2 linked regions of the Flectobacillus major DSM 103 genome follow. The protein of the gene in region 2 binds, or shares a complex with, the protein of the main gene of each other region. Links are inferred from orthologs where the notes say so. Each region holds a gene or a part of one and is shown on either strand. Other genes may lie near its edges.

Region 1 (2,901 bases), 1.9 Mb from region 2 along the record:
AAGAATGGATTTTGTAAGAGAAAAAGTAGGTCTCTCTGAATCGTATGAACTATTGGCTTTTGTAGCCTTAGACTATGCGATTGACAATCTGAAATTTGATAGCAAACATTCTGATCTCCAAAAAACTGTAATGACCAAAATTTCTGAAATGGATTCCCTCGTTGATTCTATTCTGAAATAAACATTACATTACAAGTGTTATTCGTTAAAAATATGCAATACAAATAGATGTTTTATTGATAAAATCACCAGCTCATGGTTTGTTGGTTAATTAGAATAAGTTTCTGTTTTGTATAAAGTTTATTTTGTTATTGAAGTGATATATTACTTTTGAATCCTTGATTGATGGGATTATCCATGAACCAGTACCCAACATTGGACAAATAGATATAAATCAAATTTTGATTTAAAAAAATAATCACAATACCATAAAATGGCCTTTCTAGGCATTTTTATGACCATAATAAACTACCATTCATTTCCTCTCTTCTTCGGCATAAAAGGTCTGTTTTAGTACTTTTTTTCACTTTCGCCATTTATATTCTCTCATTGCTCTATAGTAGGCTATAAACAATGATTAACATAAAAGCGATTCTAAAACGATATCTAACAATGCTAACTCCAATCATTGCCGCTGTAGTTTCTCTTGTGGCAGGTATATTTCTGGGTAAAGCCATTTTTGCGAAAAACACCCAAAAGCTTGAAGACGAAGCTATAGCCAAAGCTTCCGACATCGTGAAAAATGCCGAATCACAAGCCGAAAATATCAAGAAAGATAGAATCCTTGAGGCTAAGGAAAAATTCTTGAAACTCCGAGCGGAATTTGAAGATGAATCCAATAAAAAGAAACAAATTCTAATTCAAAACGAACAAAAACTCAAAGAACGTGAGCGTACTATCCAACAATCAATGGAACAAAGCAAACGTTTGGAGTCTGAATTGAATAGCCAACGCCAGTCGGTTGCCGCCAAAGACGAAAACCTTAAAAAGAAACTAGAAGAAGCTGACCGCAAACGTGAGGAAGCTGAAAAAATGTTGGCTTCGCAAGTAGCTCAATTAGAAAAAATTGCTGGCCTTTCGGCCGACGAAGCTCGTCAACAATTGATTGATGCCCTTCGTGGCGAAGCCGAAACAAAAGCGTCGTCTATCATCAAAAATACCATCGAAGAAGCCAAACTTACCGCAACCAAAGAAGCGAAAAAAGTGGTTATCGAAACCATTCAGCGTACTGCTGCTGAAAATGCTATTGAAAACTGCGTATCGGTATTCAATATCGAATCGGACGATGTAAAAGGTAAAATCATTGGTCGTGAAGGACGTAATATCCGTGCCTTAGAATCAGCAACGGGTGTTGAATTTATTGTAGACGATACCCCAGAAGCCATCATTATTTCAGGCTTTGACCCTGTTCGCCGTGAAATCGCTCGTTTATCGCTTCACCGCTTGGTACAAGATGGCCGTATTCACCCTGCTCGTATTGAAGAGGTAGTAGCCAAAACAAAGAAAAATATCGACGAAGAGATTATCGAAATTGGCGAACGCACTGTTATAGATTTGGGTATTCATGGGCTTCACCCAGAACTTATCAAAATGGTGGGTAGAATGCGTTTCCGCTCTTCGTATGGACAAAACCTACTACAGCACTCACGCGAGGTAGCCAAGCTTTGTGCTACTATGGCAGCCGAATTGGGCTTAAATGCCAAATTGGCCAAACGTGCGGGTTTATTACACGATATTGGTAAAGTATGGCCAGAAGAAGCTGAGTTACCTCACGCTATTTTGGGTATGCAGTTGGCCGAAAAATACAAAGAAAATCCAGAGGTTTGTAATGCTATTGGAGCTCACCACGACGAAATCGAGATGACTTCTATGATTTCGCCAATCATTCAGGTATGTGATGCTATTTCGGGGTCTCGTCCTGGGGCTCGCCGCGAAATGATGGAATCATATATGCGTCGCCTCAAAGAATTAGAAGAACTTGCTACAAGTTTTAGTGGTGTCCAAAAATGCTACGCTATTCAGGCTGGTCGTGAATTGCGTGTATTAGTAGATTCTGAAAATGTTTCTGATGAAAAAGCAAGTATGCTTTCTTATGATATTTCTCAAAAAATTGAAAAAGAAATGCAATATCCTGGCCAAATCAAAGTAACGGTTATTCGTGAAATGCGTGCCGTAAATTATGCTAAATAATTCATCGAGGTACAATTGAGTTGTCATATTGTACCTCTACTATATTTTCAAAAGCCTCAATAAACACACCGTTTACTGAGGCTTTTATCTTTACACTAGAGGTATATAGATATTATACTGGATTAAAGATTTCTGATTGCAGAATAAGGTTACCATATTGCATTTACAACAATGAAAAAGGCTAATCATTCCGAAAGCAAATATCTCACCTCTGAAACATTTCAATCATTCATTCACTACTATCTTTACATTCACGATTCAACACACTCAGGACTATGTTAAAGAAGCTCATATTATTGGTTTGGACATCGGTATTACTTTATGGTTGTGCCACGGTTTATACGCCTCCTGTCAACACCCCAACACCCAATACCAAAACTACAGTAAGTACCAAAATAGCACAAAACTTTCCAGAGGGCTTTGACCAAGCTAGTAAAAACAAGTATGAAAATGGACTTATTTCAACCAATTCGGGCGAGTGGTATCTGGAAAACGCTATGATGGGAAGCACCGATAACGATGCAAAAGTTGGGAATAAATCTATCAGAATAAAAGACAATGGTTTACTCAGAATGAATTTTGATATTAGCTCGGGGATTTATCAATTGCGTATCAAGTCGGGCTTATACCAAGTCGATAAAAGTGCTAATTACGAAGTATGGATTTCGACTAACCGAGGTTCTTCTTGGCAAAAAATAGGTAATACTATTA
Region 2 (8,678 bases):
GCATCCCAGCCTAAGTAATTATTGGTAGCAAAAATATCGTTGCTAACGAGGTTGACATATACTTTATACCTAGAATCTACGACATTTGCAGGGTTTTGATAAAGGGCATTTGTACCAGCATAATTACTTCCAGCCATACCTAGCCAATGCTGGGCTGTTGTTTTATGAAGGAAAGACAATAATATAGTTGTGGTTATGATGTATTTAAACATGTATTATAAAGCCTATTAGAGTTGTTTTTGTAATTAGTGCAGTCTGTTTTTATAAAGAAAAAGTGGATTCGTGATTTTTGGTGTGCAAGTTGTATAAATCAAAGAATAAATCCAAAAATAAGGTAATGGTTAGTGTGCTTTTCATTAACAGAAAATGAAAGTTTTTATTGTATAAAATCATTTTAAGTAGCTACGCCTTAAAACTTTAATGAACGCTTAACCAATAGTTCATGATAAAAGATTTTCTTTGTCGGAATATCTTCAACCTTGTAAGCGGTACCTGGTGTTATGATTGTTATCAAAACAAAACGTAGCTTATTGATACATAGGCCTATGAAGTTTAGTGTATCAACTTAATCGGTTTAGCAAATTGTTTTGAATCCATACTTATTTTGCAAAGTTATGCGTTTGGTAATCAACCCACAAAGCCACGGAATATGAATTAGTCAAGATAATAAAATGCTATTTACAAGAAAAAATGGCAGGTAAATTGAAAAAAAACTCGCTACTTTGTTGTATATTTTTAAGTAGAGTCTTGTATATTTCCAAGTAGGAAAACATTTAATAGAATAAGTTAAATTAAATATTATAAAAGTTATATTTTTGTAAAAAGTGTTATTTCTCATACTATTTTTTTAAGAAAATGATTAGAAACCTCATTTTTAAGCAATAAATTTGCAGGGTTTTGCAGAAAAAGCGAATAAAATTTGGGAAATAGCTTAACCGACTAAAAATAATAAATTGTCTATATGAAAAGAGTCGCAGTATTAACTTCAGGAGGTGATGCTCCGGGCATGAACGCTTGTATTAGAGCTGTTGTTCGTGGAGGGTTGCATTACGGATTAGAGGTTTTCGGAATTATCCGAGGGTACAACGGGATGATCAAAGGTGATATCATTCCCCTAAATTCACAGTCTGTTAGTAACATCATTCAGCGTGGTGGTACTATCTTAAAATCTGCCCGTAGTAAAGAATTTATGACACCAGAAGGTCGTAAAAAAGCATACGACCAATTGAAAGCACATGGTATCGAAGGGTTGGTAGCAATTGGTGGTAATGGTACTTTTACTGGAGCTGAGATTTTTTATAATGAATTCCAAATCCCAACGGTAGGCGCTCCAGGTACAATCGACAACGATTTGTATGGAACAGATTGCACGATTGGTTATGATACAGCCGTAAATACAGCCTTGGATGCTATCGACAAAATTCGTGATACCGCCGATTCACATGACCGTATCTTCTTTATTGAAGTAATGGGGCGTGACTCTGGCTATATTGCTGTTCAGTCGGGTATTTCGGGTGGTGCCGAATCTATTTTGATTCCAGAAGAAAGACAAACCATCGACGATGTAGTAACAACATTGAAAGCGGGTTTTGATAGAAAAAAATCATCTTCTATTGTGATTGTAGCTGAAGGCGATGAAGAAGGCCATGCTGCCGAAGTTGCCGACAAAATCAAAACTACGATCGACGTTCCTGTCGATATTCGTGTTACCAACCTTGGCCATATTCAGCGTGGTGGTAGCCCAACTGCTTTTGACCGCATCCTTGCAAGCCGTTTGGGTTTGGGGGCTTTAGAGGGTCTTTTGAAAGGTGAGAAAAATGTAATGGCTGGTATTATCAACGACCAATTGGTGTACACTCCATTTCATGATACTATTACTAAGAAAAAAGTGATTAACAATGATTTATTGAGAATGTCAACGATTCTAAATCGTTAGTTATTCTTGATTTTGAGTGAAGAGTGGTAGTGGAATGTTCACTATATACTTTTCACTCGAACAATGCTTCATCAACAATACCCCACCATTCTGTACACGATATATCCCAATATTTCGTGTATTAATTGATAAGTATCTGCCAAAGCGGTTTCGCTTGGTAATAGCAGAATATCCAAAGCCCATTGTCTTTTTACCGATTTGAAAGAACAGCTAAAGAGTGTAGTCGATACGCCTGCTTTAGCAAAACAACCTTGTGCCCTTCGGCCATGAAATGCTGACGTAAACAAAATAACTTTTGTGCCTAATTGAGGCATTTGCTGTAGAAGTTTGGCACAATATTGGGCATTTTCATGGGTGTTACGTGCTTGTGTTTCCAAAATAATATCTGAAGGGTTTACACCCAATTCCTCTAAAATTTGTGCCGTTTTGTAGGTTTCGTTGTCGCCTTCAAGCTGCTGGGGTAATACGGTAGAAACACCTCCCGAAATCATGATTTTTTTAATTTGCCCCTTTTTATATAACCTCAAAGCTTGTATAAACCTATCTGCTGTTTTTCCAACAAAAATCTGATTAGCTTCGCTATCTTTTTGAGTCATCATTCCACCCGTAAGGATTATCCCGAGGTCGTAGTGTTGGGTAGTTACTGGCTGAGGAATTTCCCAAAGCAAATAAGCTTCATTAATTAAAAAAGAGTTGCCTAAAAGCATCAAAAAACTTATTGAAGCTATAATCCACTGTTTGCGGTATTTGACCGAAAAATAAGCTCCTAACAGTGCTATGAGTATCAATGAAATAGGCATTAGCAAGTAAAAAAGGATTTTGGATAGTATAAAAAACATAATTGTTGCAAGTAAAATGGGATTGGAGTGATTTTTGAATGCTTTATTACGACAAAAAACAATATATTTTGTCAATTAAAGTAAGTCAGACTAACTTTGAAAATGAAACGTTAGTATTTTGCCCAAACTCTATAGTAGTTGGTTCTCATAATTCAAGTTAAATAAAGATAAAATGAAACAGTATTTTAAAAGAATAATTTTATTATTTGCTCTTGTTTCTTGGTTCAATACCCTTCAGGCTCAAACCAAAGAAGGTTTTTCAATAAAAGGAAAAATAGCGGGGCTTAAAGATACAACCGTATTTTTGGCTCATTATTTTGGATACAACCAACAGGTTATCAAAGATACCGCTATTGTGGATGCCGAGGGTAAGTTTCATTTTCAGGGCAATAAAGCTTTGCCAGAAGGGCTGTATTTGGTGGCTTTGCCTAAAGGACGCTATTTAGACATTGTTATTGGTAATCCCGAATTTTCTTTTGAAACAGATACCATCAATTTGATTAACAAAATGAAGGTTGTTGGCTCAAAAGAGAACCAGTTGTTTTTTCAGTTTCAGCAAGATATGTCGGCTAAATTTGAAAAAATCAAACAGCTAGATGCTGCCCGAAAAAATAAAAAAGACCCCAATGTCGAGGCTGCTTTTAAAAAGGCTCAAGACGATATAACGCAGTTTCAAAAAACGTGGTTTACCCAAAACGAAGGTACACTAGTAGCCAAATTAATCAAAGCGGCTCAAGAACCCGATATTCCACCATTCAGCAAGCCCTTGGTTACCAAAGCCGACTCTATGGCGTTTTATCAGTACCAATTTACCTATTACAAAAGCCATTATTGGGATAATTTCGACTTGACCGACGACCGTTTGATGCGTTCGCCATTTTTTCAAAAGAAATTAGAACGTTATTTTGAAGACCTGACCGCTCAGCAAGCCGATTCTATCTCGTTGGAAGCCGATAAGATTTTGGCAAAAACCAAGTCGAGAGATATGCGTAGATATGCTATTTACAAAATCGCAAGTCAGTACGAAAACCCTAAAATATTGGGTACTGACGGGGCTTTTGTACACATGGCCGAAAAATATTATATCGGCGAGCCTGCCCTTTGGGATACCAGTACGGTTCGTAAGATGAAGGAGCGTGTGGCTATATTGAAGCCACTATTGCTGGGCAAGCCGTTTCCCGATATGTATTTGACCGATACTTTAGGCCGAGAAATTGATATAAAAAGAATCCCTGGCGATTATACAGTTGTCTTTATTTATGACCCCGAATGTGGGCATTGCCGTGAGTCGGCTCCAAAAGTACAGAAAATGTACCAGTCGCTCAAAAGCAAGAATGTAAGATTGATTGCAGCATCGATTGAGCGAACACCATCAAAATGGAAAAGCTTTATCAAGGAATTTAAGTTTGGCGATTTAATCAATGGAATAGATATTCACAAAAACCCACAAACAGGAAAAGAAGAATACTATACCGATTTTAAAAATGCCTTTGATGTTTATGCAACGCCTGTAGTATATGTGTTGGATAAAGATAAGAAAATTTTGGCCAAACGCTTGCCTGTTGAACAAATCGAAGATTTTATAGATTTTCATAGAAAACAACATGCCAATCGCATTGGCAAATAAATAGCTATTTCATGAAGCAAAAAGGCAATATACTGTTGATTTCCCTTTGGGTAATTTCAATAGTATATTGCCTTTTTGCGGTTGAGTATAATAAATATATATGTCTTGATTTGTATTTTATTGATTATCAGTTGTTTGTATTGTTTCTCAAAAATGACCACTTAATTAAATTTTATTAACTGCCTAGTATGAACAAACTATTTATTGCCTTTATAGCTCTGAGCATATTGTTCTGCTCTGAACATATCTTTTCGCAAGGTTATAGAATCGATGCCAAACTGAAAGGGCTCAAAGATTCTGTATGCTACCTGACCTATTATTACGAAAATCTCAATTATATTCAAGATTCGGCCAAGATAAATGCCAATGGAGAGCTAGTTTTTCAAGGGAAAAAAGCTCTTGAACAAGGTTTGTACAACCTTATGATTGGACATTGGCAAAGTATAGATTTATTAGTTGTGGAACAACACTTTTCTATTGAAGCCGATGCCAAAGATTTATTTAATACACTCAAATTTAAGGGTTCGCGTGAAAATGATTTGTTTTATAGCTACCAACAAAAAATAATAAAAGATGCCCAACGGATAGCCAGTATAGGGGCGGTATCAGATTCGTTGTTGCTCAATAAACAATATGCTTTGCAGTATGAATTAGAATTGTACAAAAAGAAATTTATCAAGGCTTTTGAAGGAACGTATGCTGCTAAGCTTATTAAGGCTACTATGCCCATGGATTTGCCTGTAGCCCCCAAGCTTGACAACGGTAGCGAAGACCCACTATGGGCTAATCAGTTTTTTGTAGAGCATTATTTTGATAACTATGACCTAAGCGACCCACGGATGATTAGAACGCCCTATTTGTATCAGGCGGTGGGGGCTTATTTTGAACAATTATATTTTTTACCAACTGATTCGCTTAATCATTTGGTAGATAAAATCCTTGCCAAAACCCAGTCGAAAACCGAAATTCGGAAATATTTGGTTACTAAAATGGCTAATTTCTTTGAGAATAGTAAAACCATGGGGCATGATGCCGTTTTTGTATACATCATGCAAAATTACTATTTGAAAGAACCTCAGATGTGGGACGAAACTACTATCAAGTTAGTAAAAGAGCGAGTATATTATCTTGATAAACTACTGATTGGCCGTAAAATTCCGAATGTAACCCTAAGTGATTTTTCGGGAAAAGAACTGCAACTACACCAAATAAATGCCAAATGTACGATTGTTTATATCTATTCGGCAGATTGTGGGCATTGTCAGCAATTTACGCCCCAATTGGTAGAATTAGCCCAAAAATACGCTAACAAAGGATTGAAGGTTTTTGCTCCTATTTTTGGTAATGACCTCGAAACATGGCAAAATTTTGTAAAACAATATAAGATGGAGTCTTTTATAAATACAATAGACCGCACTGGAGATATAAGCTTTTTTCAGGAATTTGATGCTCAATATACACCAACGATTTATATTATAGATGCACAAAAAAAGATTGTAGGAAAAGGTAATATTACTATCAAAAATATGGAGGAGATTGTAAGAAAGATACTTCTATAAATAAAAATATTATTGGATGATAGAGTTTTGAGATTCAGTGTAAAAATTAGTGAAATAGTATAATAAAGGGGTGTAGCTTGGCTATACCCCTTTATTATACTATTTCATTTTGGTTCTTTTGACCAGATATGATGATAGAATTTGGTCAAAACCTTCTGCAATATCGGCTTCTATAAAGTCGATTTTATATTGTCCACAGCGTAGTTTAAGGTCTTGGTAAAATGCTTTTAGTACTTTTTGGTAGTCGTCTTTTACCTGAGCGGGGTTTAATTTGATTCTTTCGTTGGTTTCGAGGTCGATAAACTCATAAGGACGGTCTTCAAAAGCAAAGTCTGATTCTGTTTTTTTGTCGGTTACATGAAAAATAAGCACCTCGTGCATATTGTGTTTGAGGTGTTGTAATGCCGAAAACAGAATTTCAGCTTCTACGATATTATCGAACATATCGCTAAACAAAATAACCAACGAGCGTTTATGAATTTTCTCCGCAATTTCGTGGATAACAGATGCTACAGCGGTTGATTTGCTGGCTAGAGGCTTTTGCATTAAGCTTTGCAAATCCAATAAAATTTTATGGATATGCGTCGGTGTCGATTTCATCGGTGTTTGTATTTCGATGCTATCTGAAAAAGTAGTAAGGCTTACGGCATCTTTTTGCTTTTGTAACATAAAAGCTAGTGCCGCCGCCGCCATACACGAAAAAGTGATTTTGCCTTGTGTATTTTCGGGGTAGTACATCGACGAAGAGGTGTCAATCAGTAAATGACAACGCAGATTGGTTTCTTCTTCGTATCGCTTGGTGTAAATGCGGTCTGTTTTGGCGTATACTTTCCAGTCGATATGGCGGGTACTTTCGCCTGTATTGTACAAACGATGTTCTGCAAACTCGACCGAAAAACCATGAAAAGGTGATTTGTGAAGTCCTGTAATAAAACCTTCGACCATTTGCTTGGCCAAAAATTCAATATTGCCGTATTCTCGTATTTTTGCTAAATCCATAATATATTTTTATCTGCTTGGCAAATCGACCAATATCGTGCCAATTTACAAACTTTCTTCACACAAATTAAGCACATCAAGCAGGATTTTAGGATTAAAGGATTGCCGTAGGGCTTCTGATGGGTTCAATTAGGTAAGTATTGAAATACTCCTTTGCACTAAAGAAGTACCATAATTTGTTAAATTTAGCCATAAAATATGGCCAAAATAAAGGCTTTTATGAGGCAATGTACAAACAAAAAAATAGTAAACGGCTATCAAAGGGGTATTTTGTTGAATTACAGAGATGAATACTAGAAAACACAGTACTTGTAATAGGCTTTCTATAAGATAGTTCTAAAAATAGTTTAATTAGTAAAAATGGTTAAATCTTGAAAATCTACAATTTTGTGTACCCACATACCTACTCAAATCTTGAGAAATAAGTACTGTGAATCAAGAAAAAAGCAATATAATAGGCCAATATGCCTATATGGGGTTATCGAGAGGATTAATAAGAGTTGTGTTTGGGTCTTAATTACTTTTTTTTCTGGGCTTGTATTTGTGCATTTTTGCGTTGGCGAGAAAGCTTTCGGAGATACGAGTTTACTTTCAAGCGGCGGTATTTGAGGTGAGGATATTTGCGTTTATGCCAGTTTTTGCGGAGGCGATAGTATTTATTATGTTGAATAATAGGTTTTTGATAATATTTGGTTTCGAGTTTTGGCGAAGCAACAATACTCAATGAATCGTAGGATTCTAGCATAATGTCGCCATCAAAACCCACTACTTTGAGTCTTACTTTAGTAAGTCCTTCTTTGCTCATTTTGAGCCATTTAGCGGGGTTTTCGGTAAGGTCGATAATACGGCCAGGTTTGTAGGGCCCACGGTCGTTGATTCTAATAATCACAAATCTTTTATTGGCCAAATTGGTTACTTCGAGCATCGTGCCGAAGGGGAGGGTCATGTGAGCGGCGGTATATTGGTTTTTCTTGAGAATTTCGCCTGTAGAAGTAGGCTGATTATAAAAGTTGTTAGCATAAAAAGAGGCGATTCCATAAGATTCGTCACCTAACTTTTGAGCATTTGAGGGCTTTAGGTTAACGACTAATAGCGAAATGGTAAGTATTCCAAGATGTCGTTTTTTCATGGGTAGTGATTAGATTATTGACGAAGTTACTAAAAAAAAATAAGGTATAAAAATGTAAAAGTACTAAATGCAAATCTATGCTTTTTGGAATCAAAATAAAAATATTTATTGGTTTTGTTATATTTTTATTGGTGAAAATTTAGTTTAAAAGTCCAAAAAACAAATTTTATTTTATTGCATTTTTTTTGTTAGAATCAATAAAATTTTTACTTTTACCAATCCATAAACCCTAAATTTTAATAGTACAGTGGAAGAAAGAGAAAGAGAAGAATTGTTTTCAAAACGCATTAGAGCGGGGAAAAGGACTTATTTCTTCGATGTGAAATCAACTCGCTCAAACGACTATTACATCACTATCACAGAGAGTCGTCGTTATCAAAAAGATGATGGCTTCGCTTACGAGAAACATAAGATGTTCCTTTATAAAGAGGACTTCGATAAATTCTTGGAAGGATTGAAGGAAGCTGTAGAACATGTAAAGCATGAATTATTACCTGATGTTGATTTTTCACAATTTAACCGTGAAGAGGACGAAGGGTTTGGTAGCGACCTGAAGTGGGAGTAACACATGATTTTGAATGGGAAAGGG

What was found. Proteins that work in one complex are often made in the same cells at the same time.
Region 1: pfkA (region 2) and rny share a complex: the UniProt entries of both Bacillus subtilis proteins name them as parts of the possible RNA degradosome complex. The link is inferred for Flectobacillus major DSM 103 from one-to-one orthologs.

Annotation. Positions count from the first base shown.
Region 1 is NZ_KE386491.1:2,879,032-2,881,932, forward strand. It holds rny (ribonuclease Y), read left to right. Parts: upstream 1-612; coding sequence 613-2,190; downstream 2,191-2,901. Other genes in the region: FLEMA_RS69575 (cell division protein ZapA), read left to right, coding at 1-181; FLEMA_RS69585 (DNA/RNA non-specific endonuclease), read left to right, coding at 2,466-2,901. UniProt on the Bacillus subtilis protein: Endoribonuclease that initiates mRNA decay. Initiates the decay of all SAM-dependent riboswitches, such as yitJ riboswitch. Involved in processing of the gapA operon mRNA, it cleaves between cggR and gapA.
Region 2 is NZ_KE386491.1:970,754-979,431, forward strand. Bases 1-2,948 are described here. They hold pfkA (6-phosphofructokinase), read left to right. Parts: upstream 1-961; coding sequence 962-1,936; downstream 1,937-2,948. Other genes in these bases: FLEMA_RS67650 (DUF5723 family protein), read right to left, coding at 1-212; FLEMA_RS0105820 (YdcF family protein), read right to left, coding at 2,008-2,775; FLEMA_RS67655 (TlpA family protein disulfide reductase), read left to right, coding at 2,948-2,948. In the rest of the region: more of FLEMA_RS67655, read left to right, coding at 2,949-4,402; FLEMA_RS0105835 (TlpA family protein disulfide reductase), read left to right, coding at 4,591-5,961; FLEMA_RS0105840 (DUF58 domain-containing protein), read right to left, coding at 6,061-6,960; FLEMA_RS67660 (septal ring lytic transglycosylase RlpA family protein), read right to left, coding at 7,478-8,089; FLEMA_RS0105855 (DUF3276 family protein), read left to right, coding at 8,337-8,654. UniProt on the Bacillus subtilis protein: Catalyzes the phosphorylation of D-fructose 6-phosphate to fructose 1,6-bisphosphate by ATP, the first committing step of glycolysis.